Regions from separate parts of the Rhizobium skierniewicense Ch11 genome, predicted to be linked through region 3. Evidence: riboswitches for the same ligand, from Rfam matches in the RefSeq annotation. Region 3 holds a riboswitch; each other region holds the start of a gene.
What was found. Region 3 has a riboswitch for cobalamin ahead of EKM04_RS12505 (ABC transporter substrate-binding protein). Riboswitches for the same ligand answer to the same signal wherever they lie in the genome.
Positions count from the first base shown of each region.

Region 1: it holds a riboswitch for cobalamin, as region 3 does, so the genes downstream of both, bluB (5,6-dimethylbenzimidazole synthase) here and EKM04_RS12505 (ABC transporter substrate-binding protein) in region 3, are expected to answer to the same signal.
Region 2: it holds a riboswitch for cobalamin, as region 3 does, so the genes downstream of both, EKM04_RS06880 (CbtB domain-containing protein) here and EKM04_RS12505 (ABC transporter substrate-binding protein) in region 3, are expected to answer to the same signal.
Region 4: it holds a riboswitch for cobalamin, as region 3 does, so the genes downstream of both, EKM04_RS02040 (DUF1636 family protein) here and EKM04_RS12505 (ABC transporter substrate-binding protein) in region 3, are expected to answer to the same signal.

Region 1 is NZ_RXPG01000005.1:253,991-261,593, forward strand. It holds gene EKM04_RS04640 (response regulator) at 1-38, shown strand, start outside; gene EKM04_RS04645 (response regulator) at 159-995, shown strand; gene EKM04_RS04650 (carboxymuconolactone decarboxylase family protein) at 1,015-1,605, opposite strand; gene EKM04_RS04655 (phospholipase D family protein) at 1,681-3,183, opposite strand; gene EKM04_RS04660 (hypothetical protein) at 3,287-3,478, opposite strand; cobalamin riboswitch at 3,571-3,752, shown strand; gene bluB (5,6-dimethylbenzimidazole synthase) at 3,825-4,511, shown strand; gene EKM04_RS04670 (DUF2865 domain-containing protein) at 4,519-5,643, opposite strand; gene EKM04_RS04675 (NADP-dependent malic enzyme) at 5,792-7,603, opposite strand, start outside.
Region 2 is NZ_RXPG01000007.1:6,613-14,215, reverse strand. It holds gene EKM04_RS06915 (AAA family ATPase) at 1-69, opposite strand, end outside; gene EKM04_RS06910 (nuclear transport factor 2 family protein) at 368-832, shown strand; gene EKM04_RS06905 (TetR/AcrR family transcriptional regulator) at 835-1,395, shown strand; gene EKM04_RS06900 (GNAT family N-acetyltransferase) at 1,668-2,156, shown strand; gene EKM04_RS06895 (hypothetical protein) at 2,579-2,875, shown strand; gene EKM04_RS06890 (hypothetical protein) at 3,212-3,541, opposite strand; gene EKM04_RS06885 (CbtA family protein) at 3,543-4,256, opposite strand; gene EKM04_RS06880 (CbtB domain-containing protein) at 4,270-4,452, opposite strand; cobalamin riboswitch at 4,602-4,808, opposite strand; gene EKM04_RS06875 (cytochrome c) at 4,838-5,755, opposite strand; gene EKM04_RS06870 (c-type cytochrome) at 5,824-6,255, opposite strand; gene EKM04_RS06865 (metallophosphoesterase) at 6,455-7,342, opposite strand; gene EKM04_RS06860 (superoxide dismutase) at 7,437-7,603, opposite strand, start outside.
Region 3 is NZ_RXPG01000015.1:16,480-24,082, forward strand. It holds gene EKM04_RS12490 (amino acid permease) at 1-238, shown strand, start outside; gene EKM04_RS12495 (asparaginase) at 235-1,197, shown strand; gene EKM04_RS12500 (glucose/quinate/shikimate family membrane-bound PQQ-dependent dehydrogenase) at 1,261-3,600, shown strand; cobalamin riboswitch at 3,755-3,983, shown strand; gene EKM04_RS12505 (ABC transporter substrate-binding protein) at 4,171-5,202, shown strand; gene EKM04_RS12510 (FecCD family ABC transporter permease) at 5,206-6,225, shown strand; gene EKM04_RS12515 (ABC transporter ATP-binding protein) at 6,222-7,016, shown strand; gene EKM04_RS12520 (hypothetical protein) at 7,231-7,542, shown strand; gene EKM04_RS12525 (NAD-dependent epimerase) at 7,573-7,603, opposite strand, start outside.
Region 4 is NZ_RXPG01000003.1:74,147-81,749, forward strand. It holds gene EKM04_RS02015 (L-fuconate dehydratase) at 1-191, shown strand, start outside; gene cobD (threonine-phosphate decarboxylase CobD) at 322-1,350, opposite strand; gene cbiB (adenosylcobinamide-phosphate synthase CbiB) at 1,349-2,314, shown strand; gene EKM04_RS02030 (cobyric acid synthase) at 2,301-3,758, opposite strand; gene cobO (cob(I)yrinic acid a,c-diamide adenosyltransferase) at 3,762-4,379, opposite strand; cobalamin riboswitch at 4,485-4,695, shown strand; gene EKM04_RS02040 (DUF1636 family protein) at 4,813-5,238, shown strand; gene cobW (cobalamin biosynthesis protein CobW) at 5,232-6,269, shown strand; gene cobN (cobaltochelatase subunit CobN) at 6,273-7,603, shown strand, end outside.

The DNA of each region.
Region 1 (7,603 bases), on a different contig from region 3:
AAAAAGTCATGAAAACACTCAAGCTGATGAGGGCGTGAGCGAAATTTTCTCATTTGCCAAAAGGTAACCATAGCTCAAACGTCAATTCCGCAATTAATTGTTCTTAAAACACCTGCATTTATATTGCATTCCAAGGCTATAAGAGTTTTGGGGGTATTATGAATTTTCTGGGAATTACAGGCATGCAGTATGCTGGCGTGCCATTTCACGACACACGGATATTGCTTGCTGAGGATTCCAATGTCTTTACCCAGATGATCGGCGCACGCCTCAAGGAATTACTTGGATTGAGCGTCGAGGTTTGCCGTAACTTCGAGGAATTGCAGGAGTGCTACGAGCGTTCTTCTGAGGAAGTCACCCTTGCAATCTCCAACATCAATCTTCCCGGTGCGGAAAACGGTGAGGCTCTAGAGTATCTTGTCGATCTCTCGATCCCGACGATCGTCTTCACCAGCACCTTTCATGAAGACACGCGCGAAAAACTCATCACCAAGGAAGTTGTCGACTACATCCTCAAGGACAATGTATTTGCGGTCGATATGCTGACCGAATCGGTTTGCAGGTTCCTCACCAACCATCGCCATCACGTCCTCATCGTCGACGATAGCCCGACAGCGCGCGCTCTTCTTTCCAGCCGCCTGAAGCGCTACAATTTCCGTGTCAGCCTCGCCGAAAGCGGTGCGAAGGCGCTGGAGATTCTCAAGAACAATCCTGACATTGGTTTGGTGGTCACGGATTACAACATGCCCGACATCGATGGTTTCGAGCTCACACGTCGTATCCGCACCATGCGCGGCTCGCACGAGTTGCGCATCATCGGCGTCTCCTCGTCAACCAACAGGCTTCTGTCCGCGCGTTTCCTGAAGGCTGGCGGAAACGACTTCATGTTGCGTCCGTTCATCGATGAAGAGTTCTACTGCCGCGTGAACCAGAACTTGGATACGCTCGTGCAGATCAAGTCCGCGAGAACGCTGAACGCGAAAGCCGCCGCCTGACGGAGAAAATGTGGGGCGCTCAGGCGTCCTGCTCTATCGGTCTGCCCATGGCGAGTTTTTCCGAGAGTTGCGGACCAAGCCTGTCGACATAGGCTTGGTCTGGCGACGTTCCCAGCGCATCGAGCGTCTTCGAAAAGAAGCAACGCGCGGCGGCGGCTGCGACGATGTCGAATATTTCAGCGTCAGTCAGAGCATGTGTTTTCAGCATGTCGATATCGTCTTGGGTGATCGAGGTTGCATCGCGTACAACTTTGGTCGCAAAAACCATGATGGCCCGTTCCTGTTCATCGAGGGGCGCGTCGTCGCCACCATCAATGATTGCTTCCAGCTCGCTGCCGGAGACACCTTCTCTGGCCAGAACGGCCCCGTGAGCCAGCATACAGTAGGATGAGCGTAGTTCCCGGGCAGCAGCCAGCGTCACCAGTTCGTATCGTCTCGGCTCGATATTGCCGCGCAGGCTGACCAGAAGCGCGCTCCAGCTTTCCATCACCTCTGGACGATGCCCAAACGCCTGATACATGTTCGGCAGATAGCCGTGGGTATCCCTGGCGTTTTCATACATCTCTGCGATTTTACGGCTGGTTTTCGGCTCTGGCGGCGCGATGAACATCGAGGTCTCCTGAATTTTAACTCTCTCTAAAATGCGTGAGCGCCCGATTGGATCATTCTCATTTGATGTTTTTTGTCACAGCTGGGATTCGAGCGGCAATATACCCATTACGATGGCCATGGCTCGGCGGCTCAGGCTTGCGTAGGGCTCGCTGGTATAGTGTTGCGGCCTGCCTCTTACGACGCCATTCCAGACGACGTTGTGACGTTGGTTGAGCGTCAACTCAAAGCTCATTTCCTGACGGATTTCATCTTTGAAGATCGCGTCCATTTCCTCGACGAGCCGGGGCGACGTGAACAGCACGCCCATTTCGGTGTTCAGCGACATCGAGCGTGGGTCGAAGTTCAGGGATCCGATGAACCCCATCTCGCCATCACGCGTGAACGCTTTGGTGTGCAGGCTGGCCTGGCCTGAACCGCGAAGGGAAAATGACGAGTTCTGGTCGGCAAGCGCGCGCAACTCATGGATTTTGATGCCGTTTATAAGGAGCGGGCGTCTGTAGCGCGAATATCCGGCGTGGACAGCAGCGACATCGGTTGCCGCGAGTGAGTTCGTCAAGACGCAAACCGAAACGCCATTTGCCGACAAGCGGGACAGGGTTTCGACGCCCTTGAGGCCGGGAATGAAGTAAGGCGAGGTAATCCGCAGCTTGGTCGTCGTTTCGTCCATGATGGGCAGCAGCGTTTCCATCAGGTAGTTATGGCCATGACGGCGCTTGCCGGCCGCTTTCTCCGGCGGATCGGCAACGACTTGCACGGTTTCCACCCAATGCAGCTTGTCGGAATTGAGGAAGTTGCCGGAATTGTGCTGGCTTTCCACCCGATCTAGATAGGGTCGTGCCGCGCTTCCGGCCGCCAGCGCGTCCATCCTGCGACGGAGTTTGGCAAGTTTATTGGGGCGCCTTGCGAGCAGCGACCTGACCGGGACGGCAACGGCGCTGTTCCAGTAGTCATCGAAGATTTCTTCAGCCTGTACTAAGCATTTGCCATGGGCTATGACATCGAAATCCCTAAAATTCGCCTGTTCCGCTGCATCGAAGTAGGCGTCTCCGATATTGCGCCCGCCGACGATCAAGACCCTGCCATCGGCAATCCATGCCTTGTTGTGCATTCTCCGGTTGACGCTGCGAAACCGCAGAACCATTTCCAACCCACGGCGGAACACGTTTTCCCGCGCTTTGGTGGGGTTGAACAGACGCAGTTCGATGTTGGGATGGCTGTCGATGGCATGAAAGGCACGGTCCGGAATGGACACGCCTAGATCATCCAGAAGCAGGCGCACGCGCACGCCGCGATCAGCAGCTGCTATGATCTCCCGCATCATCAACTGGCCGGTAAGATCCGCGTTCCACATGTAGTACATAAGATCGAGGCTTCGGCCAGCCGCGCGTGCAGATCCGACGCGGGCCGCGAAGGCACCGAGATTGGATTGCACGAGTGACAGCGCGTTCGGCTCCTCGCGTCCACAGCTTATGTCCGTCCAGTGACGGTCAAGCGAGGTCGCATTATCGTCCGTCGGCAATGCAGTGGATGCGATCTTGACGATGACCTTATCACGGTGGCGGGACGCGAATGCCATTGCGGCCACAACCATTGCGACAACCAGTAGACAGATTGCGATGGTTATGTTCACGGCGATAGGGCCACCCGGATCAGTTGCATCCTCACTATATCTGCTGAAATCAATGGATTTCAATACCGCGCTTGTCGGCTTCTTCCTTGATGATGTCCTCGACCGTCAGGCGTTTCAGGTCTGGATTTCCCAGCAGGTAATCATTTGCGATTTCGAAAATGGATTTTGGACTTTCGTTGCTGTGAAGTGTGTCGAGATCCTGGCCAATTTTCTCGCGCAGTTGCGTGTCGTCATTCATCATGCTTCCTCCATCATATGAAGGCTAGAATGCACAGGCGGTATCTGGGTTCCTGTCACGCTTTGAAATGAGGATTGCATTAGTGGGTGACGCCAGCCATAACCCACCGATCAGGTGCTTGCCTTTGGGCAGGAGAATCGGGAATGCGGTGAAAATCCGCGACGTGCCCAACGCTGTAAGGGGGACGCGTGTGACCATGTGCCACTGAGATGATCGGGAAGGCGGTGACATGCGGTTGAACCCGAGTCAGAAGACCGGCCTGATGCGATAGACCGAACCGCATGGACAGCGGCAGGTTTTGAAGGTGAGCCGTGTTTTCGGCTGACCCTAGCATTGTTGGGGATTGACGATGCAACAGGACGACTTCGACCACGCGCTCGTGTCAGCTGAGGAATTTTCCGATGCCGACAAGCAAGCCGTCTACCGCGCCATCGAAACGCGACGCGATGTGCGTGACCAGTTTCTGCCAGAGCCTCTTTCGGACGAGTTGATCGGCAATTTGTTGAAAGCTGCACATGCCGCGCCGTCAGTCGGGTTCATGCAGCCATGGAATTTCACACTTGTCACGGACGGGAAGGTGAAGCAGCGCGTGTGGGAGGCCTTTTCGCGTGCCAATGCAGAAGCCTCTGACATGTTCGGGGAAGAGCAGCGGGCGCTTTACCGCAACCTGAAGCTGGAAGGTATACGCAAGGCGCCGCTGTCGATCTGCGTGACCTGCGATCCGACGCGTGGAGGAGATGTCGTCCTTGGTCGAACACACAATCCGCGCATGGATGTGTATTCTACAGTTTGCGCTATTCAGAACCTGTGGCTGGCGGCGCGCGCGGAGGGCGTTGGTGTGGGATGGGTGAGTATCTTCCACGACGATGATATCCGCGACATCCTTGATATACCGCCGCACATCGAAATCGTCGCATGGCTGTGCGTCGGTCATGTCGAGACGCTCTATGGCGAGCCGGAACTGGCGGTGAAAGGCTGGCGCCAGCGCCTGCCGCTGGACGAACTGGTGTTTCGGGACCGCTGGGGAGCAACGTGAAGGGCTCCTATTGCTGCTGAGGCTGTGCACCCTCCAGTGCGGGGTTTTTCAGGTCGATGCGGCTTTGCTCCTCGGGCAGGAATTGTGGACCCACCATGCGAACCTTGTTCTTTGATGGGTCATAATCCCGCTCTGGCACGGGTGCCGCCTCGACCTTGAGGTCTGTCTTGCTGTCAGCGGGTTTGGTCGTGGCGTCACTCTTCGGTGACGTGATGGTGGTGATGCTGCTGGAGCCATTCTGCAAGGCAGTGGATTGCGGGGCTTTCGCCTGTTCGTCCTGCTTTTTCATCTGGTCCTGATAGGCTGCCATATTGCAGCTGCAGGACGGTGCGCGGCTTGAACTGGGGTTGTTGCGGTAGGCAAAGGCCGTCGGCATGGACGCATAGGGCTGGCCGGTCTTGGCCGAAACCATGTCCGAACTCTCCTGGCCCTCCAGCGCGTGGTAGAACAATTCCGTCTGCGTGCCTGGGCACATGCGCTGACATTGCGCCGCCTGATCGCGGAAATCCAGTGGTGTCGCATCCGATGAAATCGGGAAGAACGCGCCGTCACAGGTTCGCACACAGAGCGTTCTCAGGCCACCTTGCATGGGCATGTCCGGCGAGGGGGCGTAATCCGAATTATCGGGTTGATTGAACGGATCACCGGAGCCACGCATATCGGGGTCTTGCGAGGGGTCGGTCGAGGCCAGGGACGGTGGCTGCTCGTCGAAGCAGCCATTTTCTTCGAGAGCGGCCAGGATGTTTTGGCGACTATTTTGGGCGTTGTCTGCCTGCCGTGCGGCCAGCATACGATCGCGGTCTTCTGCAATCATGGCGCGTTCAGCTTCAGCCTGCGCCAGCGCATCGCCGATTTCGCCGCAGAGCTGCGCGTTCGGATTTCCATAGACAATCACGCTGCCAGAGGAGCAGCCATAGCCACGCATATCGTTCCGGATCCGGCGAATGATGATGTTCTGCTGGGCCAGCGCGCTTGCATAACGGCGCACTTCCGCCGTATTTCCCATGATGCGCGTGGGTTGATTCAACTCAGCCCGCAGATCACCGCAGACGTCGTTAGTCTGCGCGTACAGGGGAACGGCGAACAGAACCGCTGAAAGGGTGCCGATCAATCGGCCTCGGCGCGAGATCAATGGTCTGTCCGTTTCCGGCCCGTAAACATGCGTGCCATACCCTGTTGATCGTCGTCAGCCGAATGCAAACCACGAATATGCGTTCAGGATAACATAAGGCTGGGCCGCAAAGCGGCAACAACCAGTTCAAAATTGCGTTAACCCGGACTTACACAGAAGGGTGTGAAGCCTGAACTGTTGCAAGGGCCGCCATGTTGACCACACCACGCGATGTCACCGTTGGTGACAGAATGTGGACGGGCATGGCTGAACCGAGCAGGATAGGGCCGACATGCAGACCCTCGGTCATGGTGCGCACGACGCCGAGGGTGATGTTGGCCGAATCGAGGTTCGGGAAAACCAGCAGGTTCGCTTCCCCCGACAGAGCACTATTGGGCATGGCCCGCTTGCGCAGGATTTCCGACAGCGCCGAGCCGCCCTGCATTTCACCATCGATTTCCAGTTCCGGCGCGGTGTCGCGCACCAGCTGAAGGGCGCGGCGCATCTTGCGCGCGCTTTCGGAATCGCGCGAGCCGAAATTCGAGTGGCTGACGAGAGCGATCTTCGGTGTTATTCCAAAACGCTTGATTTCCCTGGACGCCAGGATTGCCAGTTCCGCGATGTCTTCAGACGTGGGATCGTAATTGACGAAGGTGTCCGTGAGGAAGATTGCGCCCTGCTGGGTAATGAGCAAGCTGAGACCGCCGAATGTGTGTGCGCCCTCGCGTTTGCCGATAATCTGGTTGACGTCGCGCAGGTGACGATCGAAGCGGCCTTCCAGACCACAGATCAGTGCATCTGCTTCGCCACGCTTGACCGAGAGAGCGCCGATGACGGTGCTGTTTGTGCGAACGATGGTGCGCGCCGCTTCCGGGTTGATGCCGGCGCGACCGACCAGAGCGAAGTAGTCATCAACATACTCGCGGTAGCGCGGATCGTCTTCAGGGTTGACCACCGCAAAATCCGCGTGCGGGCGAATGCGAAGACCGAAGCGCTTGAGGCGTGTTTCGATGATCTGCGGACGGCCGATGAGGATCGGCACGCCTGTGCCTTCCTCCAACAAGACCTGGGCGGCGCGCAGCACGCGTTCGTCTTCGCCTTCAGCAAAGATGATGCGCTTCTTTTCTGCCGTCTTCGCCAGATTGAAGATGGGTTTCATGATGAAGCCCGAGCGCCAGACGAAACGGTTGAGCTGGTCGAGGTAGGCGTCGAAATCCGTTATGGGGCGCGCAGCCACACCGCTTGCGGCAGCGGCACGCGCAACGGCTGGCGCAATGCGCAGGATCAGGCGCGGATCGAACGGCGACGGGATGAGGTAGTTGGGGCCAAAGATCGGCGTTTCGTCACTATAGGCCTTCGCTGCGACCTCCGAGACTTCCTCGCGCGCCAGTTCGGCAATCGCGTGGACGGCTGCCATCTTCATTTCTTCGTTGATGGTTGTCGCGCCGCAATCCAGTGCACCTCTGAAGATGTAAGGGAAGCAGAGAACGTTGTTGACCTGATTCGGAAAATCCGAGCGGCCGGTGCAGATCATGGCGTCCGGGCGCGCGGTGCGGGCCAGTTCCGGCATGATTTCCGGGTTGGGATTGGCCAGCGCCAGAATGAGCGGCTTTTCCGCCATGCGGGCCAGAAGCTCCGGCTTCAGGACACCTGCCGCGGAAAGACCGAGGAAAACATCGGCGCCATCGATGGTTTCATTGAGAACGCGCTTGTCGGTCTTTTGCGCATAGACCTCTTTCCACTCGTCCATCAGGCTGTTTCGTCCTTCGTAGACGAGGCCCTCGATATCGTGAACCCAGATGTTTTCGCGTTTTGCACCCAGCACCACCAACAGGTTGAGGCAGGCGAGGGCCGCCGCACCCGCACCGGATGCAACGATCTTGACATCACCGATTGTTTTGCCTGCCAGTTCCAGTGCGTTGGTGACCGCCGCAGCGACGATGATGGCGGTACCGTGCTGGTCATCATGAAATACCGGGAT
Region 2 (7,603 bases), on a different contig from region 3:
GGCAATGGTGGTCTTGCCTGCGCCAGGATGGCCAGAGAGAATGAGAATGCGTCCTGCAATGTCGTCCATAACTTCGCTCCCGACTCCCGATCCTAACAGGGCTGCACCGTGGTTGTCACTCCAGCAGCGCTATGAGAAATCCGACCAGTAACACCCCGCCTTGGTGTGCCACACCGTTAACCTCAGCCTCAACATCGATGCCATCCATGAGTTGATCGCGCTTTCCCACCCGGTGACAAACCCGTAGCCGTTCGCCCATCCGTCCGCGCCGACAACAAAAAAACCGGTTGACATACACCACGTCGGCGCGCATTGTACCAATCGGTAAATATATTACCTATCGGTACAATTGACGCAAGGAGTTATTATGTCACGCCCTCCACTTCCACCTTTCACCCTTGAAACAGCAATCGAAAAAGTCCGCTTGGCCGAAGACGGCTGGAACACGCGCGATGCTGCCAAAGTCTCCATGGCCTACACGCTGGATACGCGTTGGCGTAACCGCGTCGAATTTGCGACAAATCGAGATGAAGCTCTGGCATTCCTCACACGCAAGTGGAACAAGGAGCACGAATACCGCCTTATCAAGGAACTTTGGGCCTTCACCGGTAATCGCATTGCAGTGCGCTACGCCTATGAATATGTGGATGACAGCGGGCGTTGGTTTCGCGCCTACGGGAACGAGAACTGGGAATTTTCAGAGGATGGACTGATGGCACACAGGCATGCGAGCATCAATGAAATGCCGATTGCTGACAGCGACCGCCTGTTCCATTGGCCGCTCGGTCGTCGGCCGGACGATCATCCCGGCCTCAGCGATCTGGGTCTGTAAACATGGCACGTATGGTCGCAGAAAGATCAGACACCATTGCTCCCTTGGCCGAAGTCTTTCGCGAATACGGCTATGAAGGCGCAAGCCTTGCTCTGATCGGCAAGGCGACGGGCCTTGGCAAGGGCAGCCTCTACCACTTCTTTCCCGGGGGTAAGGAAGAGATGGTGAAGGCTGTGCTGGCCGAAATCGAGGACTGGTTCGATAACGCCATCTATGCCCCATTGCGGGATGCGAGCGATGCAACCGCCGCCATCGACGCGATGCTCGATGGCGTCACCGACTATTTCAGATCCGGGAGCCGCGTTTGCCTCGTCGGTGCCCTGGCTGTTTCCAACACGCGAGACCGCTTCTCGCAAGCCATCCGCGGCTATTTCGTCCATTGGGTCGATGCCCTACAATCGGCTCTTGTGCGGCAAGGCAGGGATGACCTCCAAGCCCGCACCCTCGCCGAAGACGCCGTGCTGTCCATACAAGGCGCAATCGTTCTTTCGCGCGCGTTTGACGATCCAGTCGTCTTTCAACGTGCTATAGAGCAGGTTCGGGGGCGATTGGCGGCAGTCTGAACAATGCCGGCTCAAGGCATCCGCCCTGCGGCTTCAAGCGCCGATACGCGCATCGACAGACACCCCGATCCAAATACATCTTGACAGGCCTCCCATTCCAGCGCATCAATCGCGCCATGATCAACGCACGCGCACCCATGTCCTGCACGTATTTTTGGGCCTTCCTTTAAGGGCGGCTCGACAGATCAGTTTGTCAACGAGCCGCCGTCAGGCGGCTTTGTTGTTCTCAAGCGTCCTGACGGCACTCCACCAAGAACCCGAAGGACGAGATGATGAATGAAGACAGCCTTCTGACACTGCCCAGACCGCCCGTCGTGACCATTCGTGGTGCACGCAAGGCCGATCTGCCTGAACTGAACGAGATGATCACGCTTCTGGCCAGCCATCATGGCGATGCGGCGGCGATTACGGCTGCGAAGCTGGAACGCGATCTGTTTGGCCATGTCCCCTGGATCACGGCGCTGGTGGCCGAGGCCGAGGGCGAGCTCATCGGTTACGCCATTCTCGTGCCCCTCTACCGGGCGCAGGAAGGCAGGCGCGGCATGGAACTGCACCATTTGTTCGTGCGTGATGGCCACCGGGGCCATGGAACTGGCCAGCATCTGGTGGGGCGCGCACGCGATGTGGCCAAGCGCTGCGGCTGCGACTTCCTGTCCGTTGGTGCAGCCACCGGCAATTTCGCTGCGCATAAGTTCTACGAAAACATGGACTTCGTGCCACGTCCCGTCACCGGCATGCGCTTCATGCAGGCACTGGCGTAAACCCGAAATCCTGTGCGGCCCCGCTGCGGGTGGCATGCCCCATGCGAAATCTAGCTATTTCCCAATCGCGCAACTTTCGCTATGGTTGCAGCGAAACCGGACGTAACGGACCGGTCTTGGGGCATAGAAACCCCTCCATAGACGGTCGGTGTCGACCGTGATGACACCCCTCAGCCATAAGTTTTGTGGCTGAGGCGGTCTATTGTTGCTATATGCAACTCCTCCGCTTCTCATATGGCTGGGGAGGTCCTGACGTATGTTCAAGGCGCAAGCCTAAAGGTCAGGGCGGTCGTTCTATGGCGGCTTTCTAACTCCCCGGCCACCAGAGGTCCGTTTCCTCCGGTGGTCGATCTCCCGTTTCGACAGGATGGCCGGTTGCTGCGCATCGTTCGCGCGGGCACCGCGGCCAATGGGGAAATGCGATGGAATCCTACAGCTTCTTTGCCGATCTCTTACATACCTTCCGCATGATGTCCGATCAGGTGAAGGTGCTCGCGATCTACATGCCCTGCGTCTTCGCGCTGGGCTTTGCGGCACTTTACCTGCATCATTTGCGCAAGACCAATCCGCCGCTGTGGAAAGAGCCACAGCCCTACACGCTATTGCCTCCGGACACGGTAACGCGCCACGAGCCGGGCCTTCCAAGCCTTGAGCGCCTGCGCAGGCTGGATGACCGAATGGCCGAGATGAAAGTCGAGCGGGATCTGACGCGGCCATAGAACCGAATGGATGTCGTTATTCTGGCTGCGATTCGGGTCCCTTGGTGATGCGGCCCGCAAGGCAGCGTGCGCGTGGGGAACCGGTTGATATGGCAGTGGGTGTGGCTTACCCCCTCTGTCCTGCCGGACATCTCCCCCACAGGTGGGGAGATCGACTCGCGGTTGACTCTCCACATCTTAAATGCGCCAGATAGAATGGGTGAGCGAGCGCCCAGCCAATCTCCCTCCTTGTGGGGGAGATGTCCGGGAGGACAGAGGGGGTTGAGCTACGAATTCTGTCGTGTGCTGTGAGGACGTCCTCTGCCACGTCACATTCTATCGGCGCTGAAGACGGCCTCACCGAAGCCGATCCAGCACGACGCACGCGCGGGCGGTCCCCTCAACCACGTCGCCCGCTATTGCGCGTCTGACATCGCGGCTGTTGATGTGCAGGCTGCGGTTGAAGGGTAGCGCGAGACGGGCGATCTTGGCTGTGGCGGCGCTCAAGAAGGCGTCGCTGTTTTCCGCGAAGAATGCGAGGCAGGCCTCCCGGCCCGGTTCCTCTGCCAGAAGCGCCCTGAAGGCCAGCCGATGCATGGCGCAGGGCGCGCCATGACCGGGAACGGAAAAACGCAGGGCGTCGAGTTCATCGCTCCATTCCTCTGCGTTTTCACCACGTTGGGGCATGTTAGCGGGCAGTCTCGAAGCGCTTGAGGAACAGGCCGCTGAGTGAGCCAAGGATGAGCCAGAACACAAAGCTGGTGACGGTGGCGAGCACCACGAAACGACGCTCCAGCGGCAGAGGCGCCAGTGCATGTTCACCCTCCGGCGGCAGAGGCGCACCAACGATGTGCGGCGCAACGATGAGCGCCACCGCAAGGATGATGGCCCATGGTTCGTTGCGTTTGAAGGCCAGCAGGGCAATGCCGCCAGCCGTTGCCGCAACGGTCGCAATCCACCAGATCTGCCGTGCCTCGAGTGGAGCGGCGGGGCTTCCCGGCAGTTCCGGCGGCAGGCCAATCATGGGCGCCAGCATCACTGTAGCAAAGCCTGCAAGACCCCAGAACAGCCCCTCACGCCAGCCACCTTCGGAGCCGCGCAACGAGATAAGCGCCGTCAATACCAGCGCATAACCGATGGCTGTCAGCACATTGGCAGCAAGGGTATAGGCGTTGCGCTCGAAACCGTCGGCTGGCGTCCAGGCTTCGGCGTCATGGTGATGATCCGCAGGCGTTGCGGCATCGTGGCTATGGGCGGGTGCGGCGTCGCCACCGGCATTTTCATAGGTTTCGGCCTGAAGGATGAGCGGCGTCGTGCCGACAGCCTGCAGGGCGCTGACGGCAAGACCTGCAATCAGCCCCACCAGGATGGCGGTGAACACGATATTGCGGAAAAATGGCATGGGTTTCCTCCCCTCAATGGCACGGGAAGGCATTGGCGTGGCGCGTATCATGCGCCGCATTGTGCATGGCTTCGACATGCGAGAAGCCTACGAAACCGACGATGAACAGGCCAAGAGCTGCGGCTGTCAACGACTGTGCAATCTTCGATGTTTTGGTTGATACGGCTGATGTAGCCGTGTTCTGCTGGATAGACATGGTGACCCTTTCCTGTGCGGGTGGGCGCTATTGCGATCAAACGCCCGCGACCGCTTCAACATTCACCACGGGGAAAACAGACACATGGTTTTCAGGGCCGGACGAACCGACCTGCCAACCGTGCTTACCCGGACACCCCGCCGGTATTGACGACACTTCACGCAATGGCAGGTCTCCTGGCTCACGGGTCAAAACGCTGAAAACACCTTCCCGACACGTTCATGCCAGTGGCTTTTCGTTTTCGCGCTCACCGCTCACAGTTGCGGGGGCAGCCACGAATCAAGGCATTGGCCCCTATCGTGTTCCCTTTTCACTTTCCGGGCGAACCCGGAAAGACCATCACACAACCGTTATCCGGCGCGCGGGTGTTTGAGTCAATGGGAATTTACCGCGACGGAACGGCCTTGAGATAGGCGGCGATGGCATTGCGATCTTCGGCCGAAAGCCGCGCCATGTTCTGCTGGACCTTGACCATGGAGCCACCGGCGCTGTCGAAGTCCGGCGTGAAGCCCGTTTCCAGATAGCTGGCGATATCGGCCTGCGTCCACGCGCCGATGGTCTGGGAACCGGGGGTGATATTTGGGATGCGCCCCTCGCCTTCGGGGTTGGGGCCACCCGCCAGCCATTGATCTTTCACGAACCCGCCCAGCGCATCGCGCGGGGTATGGCACTCGCCGCAATGGCCGGGGCCTTCCACCAGATATTGGCCGCGCACGACGGCCGCATCTGCATTGGCAAGCTCGACCCGTGGCTGACCCTTGTCGAAATACAGGAACTTCCAACCACCGAGGCTGAGGCGGATATTGAAGGGGAACGGCAGGTCATGGCCGGGCGCGTCATTGCTGCTGGCAGGCAGGGTCTTGAGATACGCGAAGAGGTCGTTGATGTCAGGCGGCGTCATCCGCGCATAGGACGCATAGGGAAAGGACGGATAGAGATGTTCGCCGTTCTTGCCGACACCGCGCGTCATGGCATCACCGAACTGCGCGACGGTCCAGCTACCGATGCCATGCTGCGGATCGGGAGAGATATTGGGCATGTGGAACGTGCCGAAGGGGCTTGGCAGCGCCTGGCCGCCGGACAGCGTCTTCAGCGCATCGCCGGTGGCATTTGGCGCGGCGTGACAGCTTGCGCAGCCGCCCGCCCAGAACAGCGTTTCACCATTGGCAAGGTTGGGTTCGCCCAGATTGGCCCAGTGGCTCGGCGACTGGCGCTCCGGCGCTGTGACCCACAGGAAGATGCCCAACCCTGCGGCCCCGGCAACAACAGCACCGCCCGCCAGCTTTGCCCAGATGGACGCCATTGCCGTCTCCGTTCATGGAATGATCGCAAGAAAAGGCCCGCCAGACGACCGGCGGACCGCTGCACAGTTTACTTTTTAACGCGGTAGGCCTGGTGACAGCTGCTGCAATCGGCACCCAGCGTCTTCAAGGCAGCACCCACACTGGCCTGGTCGGTCGGCAACTGTGCGAGAACCGTGTCGGCGTCCGTGCCGAGCTTTTCGGACTTCGCCTTGAAGTCCGCGAAGTTTTGCCAGATCGCAGGAGATGCCGCGCCGCCTTCAGAACCGGCCGGGAACTGATCCGGGAAAGCCTTCGCATTGGCGCTGATGGTTGTCACAGCGGTTTTGACGGTGGCCGCGTCATAGGGCTTTTCACCCTTTGCGATGGCACCCAGAGCACCCATGGCGCCGCCGATACCCTTCATCAGGCCTTCGCGCTTTTCAACTTCGCCAGCTGCGGAAACCGCACCGGCGCACAGACAGCCTATCATTATGGAAGCGGCAATGGTTCTAAGCTTCATCATCTCTCTCCTGGGTCCGCGCAGCGGCGGGGTGTATGCTTGGTATCGTCCCTGATCCTTATCGCAAAACAGGACACACTTTTGGGACACGTTTTAAGAACGAAGAGAAGATGCCTGCTCCACATGGCAAAAAGAAGTCACATTCCGGTGATTTCCAGAGCGAAATCAAATATATAAAGTCTCCTTCCGCAGTCTGCTTTTATCCGCTTCGAAACAGGGAGTGGTTTGTGTCAGCAGAGACTGAAAGCGCCAATGTGCGGCTTTCTTCCCGGCCGAAGCCTTTGATCTCGATGCGATGCTCATAGATATCGGCGATGGCGAACGTGTTTTGGCTTTGCGTATCCACCATGCCCTTGACGTTGACGAAATGCGTATGGCCGAGTTGCGCATAGTTGCCCTTGTGATTGTGGCCACAAAACCAGGCCTTTGCGCTCGGATGCGCCATCAACAGATCCAGAATTTCCGGGGCATCCCACATGTTGTGAGAGTCCTGCGGATAGAGCGGATAGTGGCAGAACAGGATGGCCCGCTCTCCCGACGCATCGGCGGCGTCCAGCGTTTTGGCAAGCCACTCCCGTTGCCCATCGCTGAAGGACGCGTTCCACCTGTGGGCGTTGATGGCACCAGCCTCTTGCAGAGCGGCCAGTCTCTTTTCGGCCAGATCGCGGCGAGGATCGCCCACGGGCGGGGCAAACAGGCTGACATCATTGCCATCCAGCACCACGAAACGGACTTTGCCGATGGCGAAGTCGTACCAGGGAGACGGCATGGCGAGACGTCTATGGATTTCGGTCAAATGCTCGGGCGCCACCGCGAAATCGTGATTTCCGGGCAGAAGAATCGAACGATGCCTGAGCCTGTCATAACAGCTTAAAACCGCGTCGAAATTGTCCCAGCCATGGTCGATGATATCGCCCAGAGTGACGACAAAAGCGAGATCGTGGGCGTTGAACACGTCGATCGCTTCAGTCAGCTTGCCCGGGCTTTGTGCGTAGTAGCGATCCATGTCCGGGCGCGGCGCAACGTCGGCATATTGCGGATCGGCGACGATGCCGAAGGAGAAAAGGGGTGCGGATATGTCTGTCATGATGACCGCATAGGCCGGGCGAATGACACCCATATGACAGAACGAAAACACCCGGCGCATGGCCGGGTGTGTCGTATTCTTCAGACCGTGACGCTTACTTGGAAGCGGCCTCGTAGCGCTCCAGAACGTAATCCCAGTTGATGAGATTATCGACGAAAGCTTCGAGGTACTTTGGACGCAGGTTCTTGTAGTCGACATAGTAGGAGTGTTCCCACACATCGACGCCCAGAATAGGCTCTGCGCCGTGCACCAGCGGATTTT
Region 3 (7,603 bases):
GCGCCGTCCTGATTTCAGAATGTTTGGCGCGCCTTACACCGGTATATTGACGCTTGTCTTTCTTCTCGGCGTTCTGGTGCTGATGGCATTGGATTATCCTGCTGGCACGTTGACGGTCGGTTCGCTCGTCATCATTGCGCCAGCTCTCGTTGCGGGATGGTATGTGTTGCGAAATCGCATTCATGAACTGGCGAAAGCCGAAACGTCCAGACAGGCTGGACCTCGAGGCGATGCGTGAGCGGTGAGCATACGACAATGCAGGTGGCTGTGATTGCCACTGGCGGCACCATTGCCAGCACGCGTGATGACACCGGCGCGGCCAAGCCGGCGCTGTCTGGCAAGATGCTGGTTTCCGGCCTTTCCAGTGGCGATGTAACGGTCAAGCCCGTCGAGTTGATGGCGAAGGATTCGTCCAGCCTGACGCTATCGGACATGCAGCATATCAGCGATGCGGTGGGCTTGGAGCTTGCCGATCCCGCCGTGTCCGGCGTCGTCATTCTTCATGGCACTGATGCCATGGAGGAAAGCGCGCTTCTGGTTCATCTCCAGCACCATCTGACGAAACCCGTCATCTTTACCGGTGCGCAATTTACTGCCGACCACCCGCACGCGGATGGGCCGGATAATCTTTCGTTCGCCATCGAAGCCTGCACTCATCCTTCCAACGTGGAAGAAGGCGTTCTGGTCTGCTTCGGCGGAAAGCTTCTGCCCGCATGGGGTCTCTACAAACGTTCGTCGGATGAGCGCGACGCGTTCGATCTGGCAGGCACATCCCTGTGTCCTCACAGCCTCGGTCTTTCGGCAAGCGTGACGGACATCAGAGTGGACATCGTCGCGATCCATCCCGGCTGCGACGCGACCCATATCGATGCCAGTCTCAAGGCTGGCGTCGATGGTGTTGTTCTGGCTGCGCTGGGTTCGGGTAATGCCAATGTCCGTGTGGTCGAAGCTGTTGGCCGATGCCGGGATGCCGGTGTGCCTGTGGTCGTTTCCAGCAGGGTTCCGACCGGCAGGCTTGTGGCCGGTTATGGCGGCGGTGGCGGAGGCCATGATCTGGGTGCCGCAGGCGCCATCCACTCGCAGACATTGCGGCCCGGACAGGCCAGAATTCTGCTTGCGGCGATGATTGCTGCGGGCCAAAACACCGGCGATATGCAGGCCGCTTTTGGCGACTTCGAAAAAGTGGCGAAATCGTGATTTTTTCGGGAACCTTTAAGGCCTGATGGTGTTTCCCGGGTGGGAGACCACCGGGGGCTTTTTATGGCAGTTACATCCACTGCAGTCGTCCTGACGCTCATTGGACTTGCAATTTTCGGTTTCGGTTCGCAGCTCGTTATGCTGGGCGGAAGCTTTTACTATGCATTGGCGGGGATCGCATTCGTGATCACTGCCGTTTTGTTATTTCAACGAAACAAGCTGGCACTGCATTTTTATGCCGCCTTCGTCATCGCCACATTGCTATGGGCGCTATGGGAAGTCGGCTTTGACTGGTGGCAGCTTGGGCCTCGCGGCGGTTTCATTATCGTCATGGGTATGTGGCTTTTGATGCCCTGGATCAGAAAGCCGCTGGGCTTTACCAGTCCAACCGGCACGACCTATGGCGCAAACGCGGTTCCGCTGCTCACAGCCGTTCTGGTTTCTGTTGGTGCTGCTGCTTTTGCCATGACACAAGACCCGCATGATATGGAAGGCGATCTTCCGACCGAGGTCGTGACAGCGTCGCCGTCCTATGGAAACGCTGTTCCGGACAACGAGTGGCACCAATATGGCCGCACCTCCTACGGTCAGCGGTACTCGCCTTTGGCCCAGATCAACACAGACAATGTCAGCGGCCTGAAGGAAGCTTGGCGGTACCGGACGGGCGACGTAAAGCTGCCCGAGGACGTGGGCGAGACAACCTATCAGGTGACTCCCTTAAAAGTGGGAAACTCGCTCTATCTCTGCACGCCGCACAATTGGGCAATCGCCATTGATGCCGCCACAGGCAAGGAAAAGTGGAAATACGATCCGAATGCGGGTCTCAACCCTGACCGTCAGCATCAGACATGCCGGGGTGTGACCTATTATGCCGACCCTGCCGTGCCCGCCGGTGCGCCCTGCGCGCAGCGCGTCTATCTGCCCACCTCCGACGCGCGTCTGATTGCCTTGGACGCGTTGACAGGCCTGGTGTGCAATTCGTTTGCCCAGAACGGCACGTTGCAACTTGCATCCGGAATGGAGCACAATCCGGCTGGCTACTATTACTCGACATCTCCGCCTGTCATCGTCGACAACAAGATCATCATCGGTGGTGCGGTCAACGACAACTACTCCACCCAGGAACAGTCCGGCGTCATCAGAGCGTTCGACGTCAATACAGGCGCGTTGATCTGGAACTGGGACTCGGGAAACCCGACGCAGACGCAGCCTTTGCAGCCGGGCCAGACCTATACGACGAACTCGCCCAACAGCTGGTCGGTGTTCAGCGTCGATGAAGCGCTCGGTCTCGTCTACATTCCGCTCGGCAACCAGGTTCCCGACCAGTTGGGCATGGGCCGCAGCGAAAGCGTTGAGAAATACTCGTCGTCGATCGTCGCTCTGGATATCAACACGGGACAAGATCGCTGGGTGCGCCAGACCGTGCATCACGACCTCTGGGACATGGACGTTCCAGCGCAGCCTGTTCTGCTCGACATCACCAAAAAGGACGGTCAGACTGTTCCTGCACTGGTCGGGCCGACCAAGCAGGGCGACATTTACGTCCTCGATAGACGCACGGGTGAGCCGATCCTGGCCGTGACGGAAGAGAAAGCACCCGGCGGTGCCATTCCTGAAGATTTCAGCGCGCCGACACAGCCGACATCTGCGTTGTCCTTCAAGCCCGAGCCTTTGGTCGAAAAGAACATGTGGGGCGTGTCCATGTTCGACCAGCTGGCATGCCGTATCAAGTTCCACCAGCTGAATTACGAAGGTCGCTATACGCCGCCGTCGCTGAACGGATCCCTGATCTACCCCGGCAACTTTGGCACTTTCAACTGGGGTTCCGTGGCCGTCGATCCTGAGCGTCAGGTCATGTTTGGTATGCCGACCTATCTGGCCTTTACGTCACAGCTTGTGCCTCGCGCGCAGATTCCGCCCAAGGGTCAGGATGAGAAAGGCAGCGAGCAGGGCCTCAACCGCAACGACGGAGCACCCTATGGCGTGTTGATGGGACCATTCCTCGGGCCGCTCGGCATTCCATGCCAGGCGCCGCCATGGGGTTACGTCGCAGGCGCCGATCTGCGCACGGGTGACGTTGCCTACAAGCACAAGAACGGTACCGTTTACGATATGACGCCACTTCCACTGCCCTTCAAGGTTGGTGTGCCCGGCATCGGCGGACCGATGATTACCAAGGGTGGCGTGGCGTTTCTCAGTGCCGCTGTCGATAACTATCTGCGTGCCTACGATCTCACCTCCGGCAAACAGCTCTGGGAAGGACGTCTTCCCGCTGGTGGCCAGGCGACGCCGATGACCTATGCGATGGAGAACGGCAAGCAATATGTCGTCATGGTCGCGGGTGGTCACGGCTCAGTGGGCACAAAACCCGGTGACTATGTCATCGCCTACACGCTGCCTTGAGCATCCAAAGTCAGTTCGATAACGAAGGCCGGGAAGACATTCCCGGCCTTTTGCCTGTTGGGCGCTGGCAACTGGACACATCACAAAAGTATTCTCTTGAAACGGATTATGTAATAACATAACAAAACGAATGCTTGACGGCATCTTGGCATTCCGTCTATCTGGTCGAGACGGTTTCGAGCGAGCAATCGTGAGGAATAATAGGGAATACGGTGAGGATTTCGGTCCGATGCCGTGGCTGCCCCCGCAACTGTGAGCGGATTGTCGAACCCATTGGCGTTTTTCTTGAAAAGCGTCATGCCACTGCGAAGCGATATCGCGGGAAGGTCGGGTGAAGACGCAAATCCATGAGCCAGGAGACCTGCCGTCGTAAGTTCATTCCAATTCACGGGCGGGGATGCCCGGAGCAGGAGACGTCGTGATTGCATCAAGCGCTGCCCAGCGCCTTATTCCATCTTCCATGTCCCGGTTTCAGACAGCCCCAGTGTCGCGTCGTTGCGGACTGACTGTCTAAGCATGTTCACATACGGCTGCCTTTGTGGCGCCCATGACGATCGGGGACTATCGAAAATGACATTCCATTTCAGACAGACGATGTGTGCTGCGGCAATGGCCGTCAGCGCGTTCAGCGCATGGTTGCCCGCCGCGCAAGCGGCCGAGACGCGTTATCCACTGACGCTCAAGAATTGCGGCCGCGACGTGACGTTCACGCATGCGCCGGAGCGTACGGTATCTGTCGGACAGAGCACCACGGAAATTCTTTATATGCTCGGCCTTGCCGATAAGGTTGTCGGAACCGCGGTCTGGATCGGCCCCGTCCTGAAAGGTTACGAGGAGGCCAATGCCAGGATTGACCGTTTGGCGGATAATGATCCGAGCTTTGAGAGTGTTTTGGCCAAGAAACCCGATCTGGTGACGGCACAATTCCAGTGGCATATTGGCCCTGAAGGTGTGGTCGGTAAGCCCGAGCAGTTCGAAGAACTGAAGATACCGGTCTATATCTCACCTGCCGATTGCACGGGTAAGGACAATTCCAGCGGCGGCGACGGGGTTCGCCACAACGCCTTCACCATGGACCTGATCTATCAGGAAGTGACCGATCTCGCGCAAATCTTCAACGTGCAGGACAAGGGCGAAAAGCTGGTGGCTGATCTGAAGGCCCGCGAAGAGGTAGCGCGCAAGAAAATCGCGTCCGTAGACGGCAAGCTCTCTGCCGTCTTCTGGTTCTCCAGCGCAGAGTTGGATATCGACCCCTATGTCGCGGGCAAGAATGGTGCCCCCGGCTACATCATGTCGGCACTGGGCATCAGGAATGTCATCGAAAGCGAAGAGGAATGGCCGACGGTCGGGTGGGAAACCATCGCAAAGTCGCAGCCGACGCTCATCGTTGCCGGCAAGATGGACCGCAAGCGCTACCCGGCCGACGACGTCGTCGTCAAGCAGACATTCCTGAGAGAAGACCCGGTCACAAGCCTCATGCCAGCGGTCAGGCAGGGCCACGTTGTCGTCATGGACGCGCAGGCCATGAACCCGACCATCCGCACCATAGAAGGCATCGAAATTCTGGCCGACGCCGTCGTCCAGCTTGGACTGTCCAAGTAAGCCATGAGCGCTTGTTTCACCCTGACCCGCACCGTCCTTTTGGCGGTTGGGTTATTAGCTCTGGCGCTCTGGCTCGGTGCCGCCGTTGGCGAAACATCCATCCCACTGGATGTCGTTGCCAAGACGGTGGCAAACCGTGTGTTCCATGCGGGCTATCCTCTTGATGCGATCGACGAAGGTATCATCTGGAATTACCGGCTGAGCCGGGCGGTGGTCGCGGCCTGTTGCGGTGCTGCCCTTGCGCTGTCGGGGGTGGTGCTTCAAGCGCTTTTGCGCAACCCGCTGGCCGATCCCTACATTCTCGGCATTTCTGCCGGTGCGTCGACCGGCGCAGTCGGGGTGGCCATTCTGGGCTTTGGTGCCGGTATGCTGACCATGCCGCTCGGCGCGTTTCTCGGCGCTCTGGTGGCGTTTGCGCTGGTCAGTCTCCTGGCGTTGCGAGCGGGCAGCGGTAACAGCGCCATTATTCTGGCAGGGGTTGCCGGTTCACAGCTTTTCAACGCCATCACCTCCTTCATCGTCACCAAGGCAGCCAATGCCGAACAGGCGCGCGGCATCATGTTCTGGCTGCTGGGCAACCTGTCGGGCGTCCGTTGGCCGGATGTCTGGCTGGCCCTGCCTGTCGCTCTGGGAGGTTTCGTCGTCTGTCTGTGGTATGCCCGTGCGCTGGATGCTTTCACATTCGGCTCGGAGTCCGCGGCATCCCTCGGCATACCGGTGCGCCGGGTCTATATCGTTCTCACCGGGATCTGCGCTTTGATGACCGCCATCATGGTCAGCATTGTCGGTTCCATCGGTTTTATCGGCCTCGTCATTCCTCACGCGGCGCGCATGATCGTTGGTATTCGGCATGGCCGCCTGTTGCCTGCTGCAGCCTTGACCGGGGCCGTGTTCATGATCGCTGCCGATATCGTCTCGCGCACCATCATTACGGGACAGGTCCTGCCCATCGGCGTCATCACCGCACTGTTCGGGGCACCCGCCTTCGCGCTCATTCTCAGCCAGCGACGGAGCTCGGTATGACGCTTCGTGCACAGGATCTATGCTGGTCTGCGGGTGGTGTCGAGATCGTCAAGAATGTCAGTCTCGAGATCCGGCCGGGCGAGTTCCTGGGGGTCGTCGGGCCGAACGGCTCCGGCAAAACCAGCCTTATGTCGCTTCTCTGCGGAATCAGGAAAGCGAGATCCGGTCATGTCACGCTCGATGGAAAGGCCATGCAGAGCCTGAACCGGCGGGATGTTGCACGCTCCATCGCGCTTGTTGAACAGCAGGCAGACACGCAAGAGCGAATCAATGCCCGCCAAGCCGTCGAGCTTGGTCGTACCCCGCACAAGGGCGCTCTGTCTCCATGGTCCTCGCAAGACGATGCCATCGTGGATCAGGCGCTGCGGGATGTGGATGCCGAGCATCTTGCCGAGCGCCTATGGCACACTTTGTCGGGTGGCGAGCGGCAGAGGTTGCACATTGCCCGTGCTTTGGCGCAGAAGCCCGATATTCTGCTTCTCGATGAGCCGACCAATCATCTGGATATCGGCCATCAAATCGCGCTTCTCCATCTTGTTCGCAAGCAGCGGCTGACCGTCGTTGCGGCCCTTCACGACCTCAACCATGCTGCGATGTTCTGCGACCGGGTTGCCGTCATGAAAAACGGGCATCTGGTCGCTCTGGGCAAACCATCGACTATCTTCACAGCCGATCTGATCGGCGACGTCTTTGGGGTTGAGGTGGATGTGGAGCGCGGGGCGGGCGAGATTTGCCATATCCGTTACCGGCTTCCGTTTGATGAGAACCAATCCATATCCAAAGGCATGTAATGCGGTTGTCGCTGCGAAAGCGTGGCGTCAAGAGGGTGGTATAAGCTTACCAGCACGGCGCGTGCTGATTTCGGATGCGCTTCTCTTGAAATGACCGAGCCACCTCCCACATCTGCATCAACCCGCTGGTCCGGGCCCCTCTGGTGAAAGTCTCGGCGCTTTCACGATGTCGGACCGTTTTCGATGTCATCGCCGAGTGTGCAGAGGTTAGCGCATGATTTCCGAAATCGCCGCGTGGTTCATCACGCTTTTTGTTCTCAATCCGATTCAGGCTGACGTGCAGGAGCGTATGCAAGGCGTCAACGCATCGGCGCAGTCCATCCAGCAATCCCAGCAATGCATATCCGCGCAGGGGCCAAAACTGCTCCAGCGCGCCGGTGAAGACCCGTCCTGGGCCATCGCGACTGCGGCCGGCTATACGCTCGGCTGGACATCACCCGTGCAGTTGCTGGATGCAAGCGATCCGAATTGCGCCGAACTGACGCGCCTGTTGCAGGCCGGCGAGGGCGAAGAGGCCAATAGCTGACGCGGAGAGAAGGTCCGGCGGCCTGAGTGATCAGGCCTTGCCGGACTGCCAGTTGCGATAC
Region 4 (7,603 bases), on a different contig from region 3:
TGTCGATGATCGATTATCTGGTTGTTTCCGGCACGAAGGAAGGCCGAGTTATTGAATATGTCGATCATCTGCATGAGCATTTCATCGATCCCTGCGATATCAGGAACGCGGCCTATATGCCCCCCAAGATGCCAGGATTCTCTGTCGAGATGAAGCCGGAGTCGATCGAGGCCTATACGTTCAAGGGCTAACCTTGCCAACTTGTTGCCCTCTCCATCGTCATCCTCGCCCTTGTGGCGAGGATCTAACCACGTTTGACGTCTGGGTTCGTTAAATCCTCGGTCAAGCCCGAGGATGACGAATGTTGGCTGTCACTTGACTCTAAACGTTAGACAACGCCGCTTCCAATCTCGTCCATTCCGCCTCTTCACCCGGAAGGCCAAAGCGTAGTTCGGTTGACCTTTCATCAAAGCTGCGTGTGAGAATGCCGTTTTCCATGAGATGAGTGCAGACGGTGGGCGCCCGATCGTCGCGGATAAGCGTGAAAAGCGATGTTCCCCCAACAATCGAAAGATCCGCTGCCCCCAATAGGTCATTTAGTCGCTCTGATTCAGCTCTTAGCCGGAGTCGAATTTCATCTCGCCAAACCTGATCTACTAGAGCTTCAGTCGCAATATGCAGAGCCGGACCGGAGATGGCCCATGGTCCCAACCAGGATTCGAGACGTTCTGCAATATCTGGATGCCCAATGGCGAAGCCAAGGCGGATGCCTGCCATGCCGTAAAACTTGCCGAAGGAGCGCAAGACGACGAGGCTGTCTGAGGTCGCCACATCCGCAACGCTTTCGGCATAGCCCGTCTCAATGAAGGCCTCGTCCACAACAAGCATGCCGCCCTTTTGGCGCATGGCGTCGGCCAGTGTGAGAAGTTCTGGCCGCTTCCACGCGCGTCCATCGGGATTGTTGGGGTTGATGATGACGGCATGATCGAAGGCGGCCAAGGCCTCGATATCTGATACCTCGGTAATAGTGAGTCCGGCGATGCGGGCAGTGCGGGCGTGTTCGGCGTAGGCGGGCGATAAGACGCCACAGGTTCTCGCACCGCGCTGAACGGCGGTCTGGGCAAGCAGTGGCATCAACATTTGTGTCCCCGGGGATGCGGCGATGTGTGCGGCGGAAGACGCGCCGAAGGCCGTTGCGGCGATCTCCTTCAGCGTTTCCACGGCGCGCGGTTCCGGCAGGCGGGCAAAGGCGCTGGCGGGAACGGGCGAATGCGGATAGGAGTGTGGATTGATCCCCGTGGAAAGATCGATCCAGGGTTCGGGTGCTTGTGGAAAAAGCAGACGCGCCTGACCCAGATTGCCGCCATGGCGGATCGCCGGTTGCGCTTTCTCTGGTATCTTCTCGCCCATGTTTTTCGCTCTCGCTTTCCTGTCCCTGTTGATCGAACGCCTTGTCGGTTACCCCGACTGGTTGTTCCAGCGCATCGGCCATCCCGTGACATGGATCGGCTCGCTTATCGCGCTCCTCGATAGAAAATGGAACCGGGAAGGTGACACATTTTTACGCCGCATCGCCATGGGTGTCGTGGCGCTGGTCTTTTTCCTCGGCTTGACCGTGCTTCTTGCACTGATGTCGCAATCCATTCTTCTGGCTCTGCCTTTCGGACTGTTTTTTGTGGCCGTGTTGGGTGCTTCACTGCCGGCGCAAAAAAGTCTGGAAGATCATGTCTCGGCTGTGGCCTCGGCTTTGGAGCGCGACGGTATCGAAGGTGGCCGCAAGGCGGTTTCGATGATCGTCGGGCGGGATCCTGAAAATCTGGATGAAGCCGCCGTGTGCCGCGCGGCGATTGAAAGCCTGGCGGAGAATTTTTCCGATGGCATCGTCGCACCTTCGCTTTGGCTCGGGTTCTTGGGCTTGGCCGGAGGTGCCGGTTATAAAGCCATCAACACCGCAGACAGCATGATCGGTCATCGCTCTGCCCGCCATGAGGCATTTGGCTGGGCGTCTGCGCGGCTGGACGATCTGGTCAACCTGCCTGCGTCCCGACTGACCGGCCTGCTGTTTGTTTTCGCCGCCTTTTTCGTGAAAGGTGCTTCGCCGGGGGAAGGCTTGCGCGCCATATTCCGCGATGCCCATCATCACCGGTCGCCCAATGCCGGATGGCCGGAAGCGGCTATGGCTGGCACACTTGGTTTTGCATTGGCTGGTCCACGCTCATATGGTGGGCAGATGATCGAAGCGCGGTTTATGGGCGAAGGTGGGCGGCGGGATTTGACCGCTGCCGACATTCGGAAGGCCTTGAAGCTGGCGCGCATAGCCGATGCGATGCTGATTGGCCTGTTTGGCGTAATCGCCGCTCTTATCGCGCTATAGCCAAGAGGGCATCGAGATCAAGGTGGCGCTCCATGTGAGCGGCCAGCCGGTCCAGCACCTGATCCATCTGCTTCTCATAATTGAACTTCGAGCTTTCGCTGCCGAGCCGTTGTAGCCAGGCGCTCCGCTGGTTGTCATCTGCAAACAGGCCGTGAATGTAAGTGCCATAGACGCGACCATCCGCTGATATCGCGCCTTCGGTATGGTTGCCGATGCGGGAAAATGGGCGAGCTGCATCTTGCCCCTCGGTCACGCCGACATGCATTTCATAGCCGGAGAAAGATATTCCGTCGAAACTTTTGCCTGTGACGGCGATCAGCCGTTTATCGCCTGTCAGAACGGTATCGACATCGAGCAGGTTCAATCCTTCCACCCTAAGAGGCTTACCCTCTATGCCCTGCGGATCTGCGACCGTTTTGCCCAGCATCTGATAACCACCACAGAGGCCCAGTACGTAACCGCCCCGGCGCAGATGGGCCTTGATATCCACATCGAAGCCCGCATTTTTCAGCGTGTCGAGGTCAGCGATGGTGGATTTTGAGCCGCAGAGCAGCACCAGCCTGGCATTGCCGGGAATGGCCTGGCCGGGGCGTATGCGCAAAAGCTCCACATCCGGTTCCGCTTCCAGAGGATCAAGATCATCGAAGTTGGAGATGTGCGGCAGGATGGGAACCGCGATGCGGATTTTTGCGTCGGGTTTGCGCTGTCCGGGTGCGGTCAACCCCAGCGCATCTTCGGCAGGCAGGCGGCAGGCATCGGCAAAATGCGGCAGAAGGCCTATGCCGTGCCAACCGGTTTTGTCTGCAATGATGCGCATGCCGTCATCAAACAGGCTTGGGTCGCCTCTGAAACGGTTGACGATAAAGCCTTGGATCATCGCGGCATCGTCTGCATCCAGAACCGTTTTCGTCCCAACGAGGCTGGCGATGACGCCGCCGCGATCTATATCGCCGATCAGGATGACCGGAACGTCGGCTGCGCGGGCAAAGCCCATATTGGCGATGTCGTTTGCGCGAAGATTGACCTCCGACGCACTGCCTGCACCTTCGACCAGAATGAGGTCGGCCTGAGATTTCAGGTGCTCGAAACTTTCCAGCACACGCGGCATCAGCCCCGCCTTCATGTGCTGGTAATCCGCCGCCTTGGCGTTGCCGATGACCTTACCCTGCACGACGATCTGCGCACCGGTTTCACTCTGTGGCTTCAGCAGCACCGGGTTCATGTGGACCGAAAGCGGAACGCCTGCGGCACGCGCTTGCAAGGCTTGTGCGCGGCCGATTTCGCCGCCATCCGCGGTGACTGCGGCGTTGTTGGACATGTTTTGCGGTTTGAACGGCATGACGGATAGGCCACGGCGCACGAAGGCACGGGCCAGACCCGCCACCATCAGCGACTTGCCGACATCCGAGCCGGTTCCCTGGAACATCAAGACGCGTGCTGTCATGGATTAGAACTCTATGCCCGACTGTGCCTTCACGCCTGCCTTGAAATGGTGTTTTACCAGCGTCATTTCGGTCACCATATCGGCGGCATCGATCAGGGGTTGCTTGGCATTGCGCCCGGTGACGATGACATGCAAGCCTTCGCGCCGGTTCTGGAGGGTCTCTAGAACCTCTTCCAGCGGCAGATAATCATAACGCAACGCGATGTTGAGTTCATCGAGAACCACAAGACCGATGGTTTCGTCGGCCATCAGCACCTTGGCTTCTTCCCATGCCTTGGATGCGGCAGCGATGTCCCGTTTCAGATCTTGAGTGTCCCACGTGAAACCTTCGCCCATGGTCCGCCATTCGACGCGATCTCCGAACAGAGCCAAAGCGCCCTGCTCTCCGGTGGACCATGCGCCCTTGATGAATTGCACGATGCCGACACGTCTGCCGGTGCCGAGCATACGCAGAGCAAGCCCGAAAGCGGCGGTGGACTTGCCTTTTCCGGGGCCGGTGTTGATCATCAGCAGGCCTTTTTCGATCGTCTTTTCCGAGACCTCAGCATCCTGAACTACCTTTCGATTGACCATTTTGGCCCGGTGGCGTTCTGCTTCGCTGTCGCTGATGTCACGGGTCATGGCGGTTCATCCTTCCGGGTATCGTGCTTTTCGAAGCGGCGACTATAGCCAAAACGCATGCGCGAGCAATGATGCGTGGCATTGACACTCAAGCATCGCAGGGCCTAAGGGTTAGGGACTGACGGTCTTTTTCCGGCAACGGGAAAAGCTAAGAGGGAACACGGTACAGTTTGCTATGCAAACCAATCCGTGGCTGCCCCCGCAACTGTAAGCGGTGAGCCCGCGCCGGAAAGCCACTGGACATCACAGTCCGGGAAGGCGGCGCAAGGGCGTACAAACCGCGAGCCAGGAGACCTGCCGTTTCAGGAAAAACGTCTGCCGGGCGGGGTGCTCCGGTCAGTCGGTTGTTCGAACAAGGGCTGTGCGTGTCGCCGCATGCTGTTTTTCGATATCCGCACCCCAGGACTATTTTGAAGGCGCGGAAAGCAGAATTTTGGATATTACATCAACATCGCCCAGCGTGAATGACAGAGCAGATCGCGAGACCGCGCCCGGTGTCGTTGTGTACGTCTGCCGCAGCTGCCGGTCCGAAGCCGATCCGAATGCGGACCCGCGTCCCGGTGCGACACTTGCGCAGGCGGCCATTGATCTGGGGCGGGCAGAGGGTGTCGATATCCGCAGCGTCAATTGCCTTGCCAATTGCAAGCGCGGTCTGAGTGCCGCCATGCGCAGCGCCGATGGCTGGTCGTATATGTTCGGATCGCTCGGTGAAGACGATGCCGCCGATCTTGTGGTTGGTGCGCGTCTTTTGTCGCAGGCAACAGATGGCCTGATGCCGTGGCGTGGGCGACCCGATAGTTTGAAGCGCGGCCTTGTTGCCCGCATTCCCCCTTTGCATTTCACCGAGGAGACATCATGACCACGCTCAACCGCGTTCCCTGCACCATCATCACCGGATTTCTGGGCGCTGGAAAAACCACCTTGCTGCGGGGCCTTCTCGAAAAGCTGGATGGCAAGCGTCTCGCCATCATTGTCAATGAGTTCGGCGATGTCGGCATTGATGGTGAAATCCTCAAAGGTTGCGGCATCGAAAGCTGCCCGGAAGACAACATCGTGGAACTGGCCAATGGCTGCATCTGCTGCACGGTAGCCGATGACTTCCAGCCTGCCATCGAGCAGATTCTCAGCCGCGAGCCACGCGTCGAGCATATTCTGATCGAAACATCAGGTCTCGCGCTGCCCAAGCCGTTGGTGCAGGCTTTTCAGTGGCCAGCGATCAAAAGCCGGGTGACGGTGGATGCGGTCGTGGCCGTGGCCGATGGTGCCGCCCTTGCAGACGGCATGGTATCGCATGATCTGGAAGCACTGGCTGCTCAGCGCCAGAATGATGAGGCGCTGGACCACGACGATCCTGTCGAAGAGGTGTTTGAGGACCAGATTGCCTGCGCCGATCTGATTGTTCTCACCAAGGGTGATCTGCTCGATGCCGCCGGGTTGGAGCGGGCCAAGGCGCATATCAACGCGCATCTTTCCAAGGCCGCCAAGATTATCGTGGCCGCCAATGGTGTGATTGATCCGGCTGTGCTGATCGGTCTTGGACTCGCGGTGGAAGAAGATATCGACAACCGACACACCCATCACGACGATGAAGAAGACCACGATCATGACGAGTTCGACAGCTTTGTTGTGGAACTGGATGCGGTAACGGACGCAGACGCGCTTGCTGCGCGTATTTCCGAAACAGCGGCCTCTGAAAATGTTCTGCGCATAAAAGGGTTTGTCGAGGTGTCTGCCAAGCCGATGCGGTTGCAGGTGCAGGCGGTCGGCTCACGCGTCAATCATTATTTCGACCGTCCGTGGGCAACGGGAGAAGTGCGCCGCAGCCGTCTGGTCGTGATTGGTGAAAAGGGTCTCGACCGCGCGAAAATCGAGCGGATGCTGGCTGCCTGATCCATGCACATCCTCGCCACCACATCTTCGTCTCTGGACGACCTGATCGAGCCGGTTGATCTCAATCAGGGCAAGGCTGATGTGGTGGTGATGTCCTTTTCGGCCAGCGATCTTGGAGGTCTGGAGCGTGCGTGGCAGCGAAGCACGGATGGTTCGGTGTCATTCGTGTCCGAAAATCTTTTCGAGCTGCGGCATCCCATGTCTGTCGATCTGTGGCTCGAGAAGACCGCAGAACATGCAAAGTTGATCCTTATCCGGATTCTCGGTGGTGCCGACCGTTGGCGTTATGGCGTCGATGAGCTTGCCAGAATGGCGAGACGACGCGGTATCAAGCTGGTGCTTCTGCCGGGAGAATGCAGCGAGCGTGACGATAAACTGGAAGCGGCATCCACGGTCGATCTGCCGACGCAGGCCAAGATCCTGTCGTTCTTTCGCCAAGGTGGGCCTCAGAATATGGACCGCGTGGCGAAAGGACTTGCGGCTTTTGCGCAAGGCGCCACCTGGCCAGACATCGAAGCGGAGCCCCTGCCGAAAACCGGGTTCTACCGACCCGGCGAGGGTGTTGTCGATCTTTCAGAGGCGCTGAGTGGATTTTCAGACGACGCGCCTCTGCTGCCGATCCTGTTCTATCGTTCCATGCTGATGGCCGCTGACGTCGCTCCCATTGACGCGCTATATGGGACCTTACGTCAGCGTGGATTCGCCCCGCTTCCGATCCTCGTCGGCGGTTTGAAGGATGTGGAAACGATCCGGTTTCTGGAAGAGACACTCGTGCCACTGAAACCGGCGGCGATGATTGCGGCGACTGCCTTTGCCAGCCATGTCGATAGAGAGGGCCATAGCCTGTTCGACCGGCTGGGCGTAGCGACGTTTCAGGTTATCATGGCCACCACGCGTCGCGATGGCTGGGCGGACAATGTGCGGGGCCTCAATCCGTCTGATCTCGCCATGCATGTGGTGCTGCCAGAGCTGGATGGCCGGATTCTGGCCGGCGCCATCTCCTTCAAGCAGCCCGACCCTGACGGGGGTCGCGGGCTCGTCCATTGTCCAGAAGCCGATCGCGTCAACCAGGTTGCGGACCGCATTTCAGCTTTCCTGCGGCTGAAGCATACGGCGCCATCGCAGCGTCGAATTGTCATCCTGATGCCGGATTATCCCGGTGCCGCACCGGGACGCACGGGTTATGCGGTGGGTCTGGATGTTCCCCAGAGTGTGCTGGAGATGCTGCGCGATCTTCGCGACGCGGGCTACACGGTGGACGATATTCCCGAGACGCCGCGGGCCTTGCTCGACCGCGTCGAAAACGAGACGGCTTCGTTTGGGTTGGCCGAGTA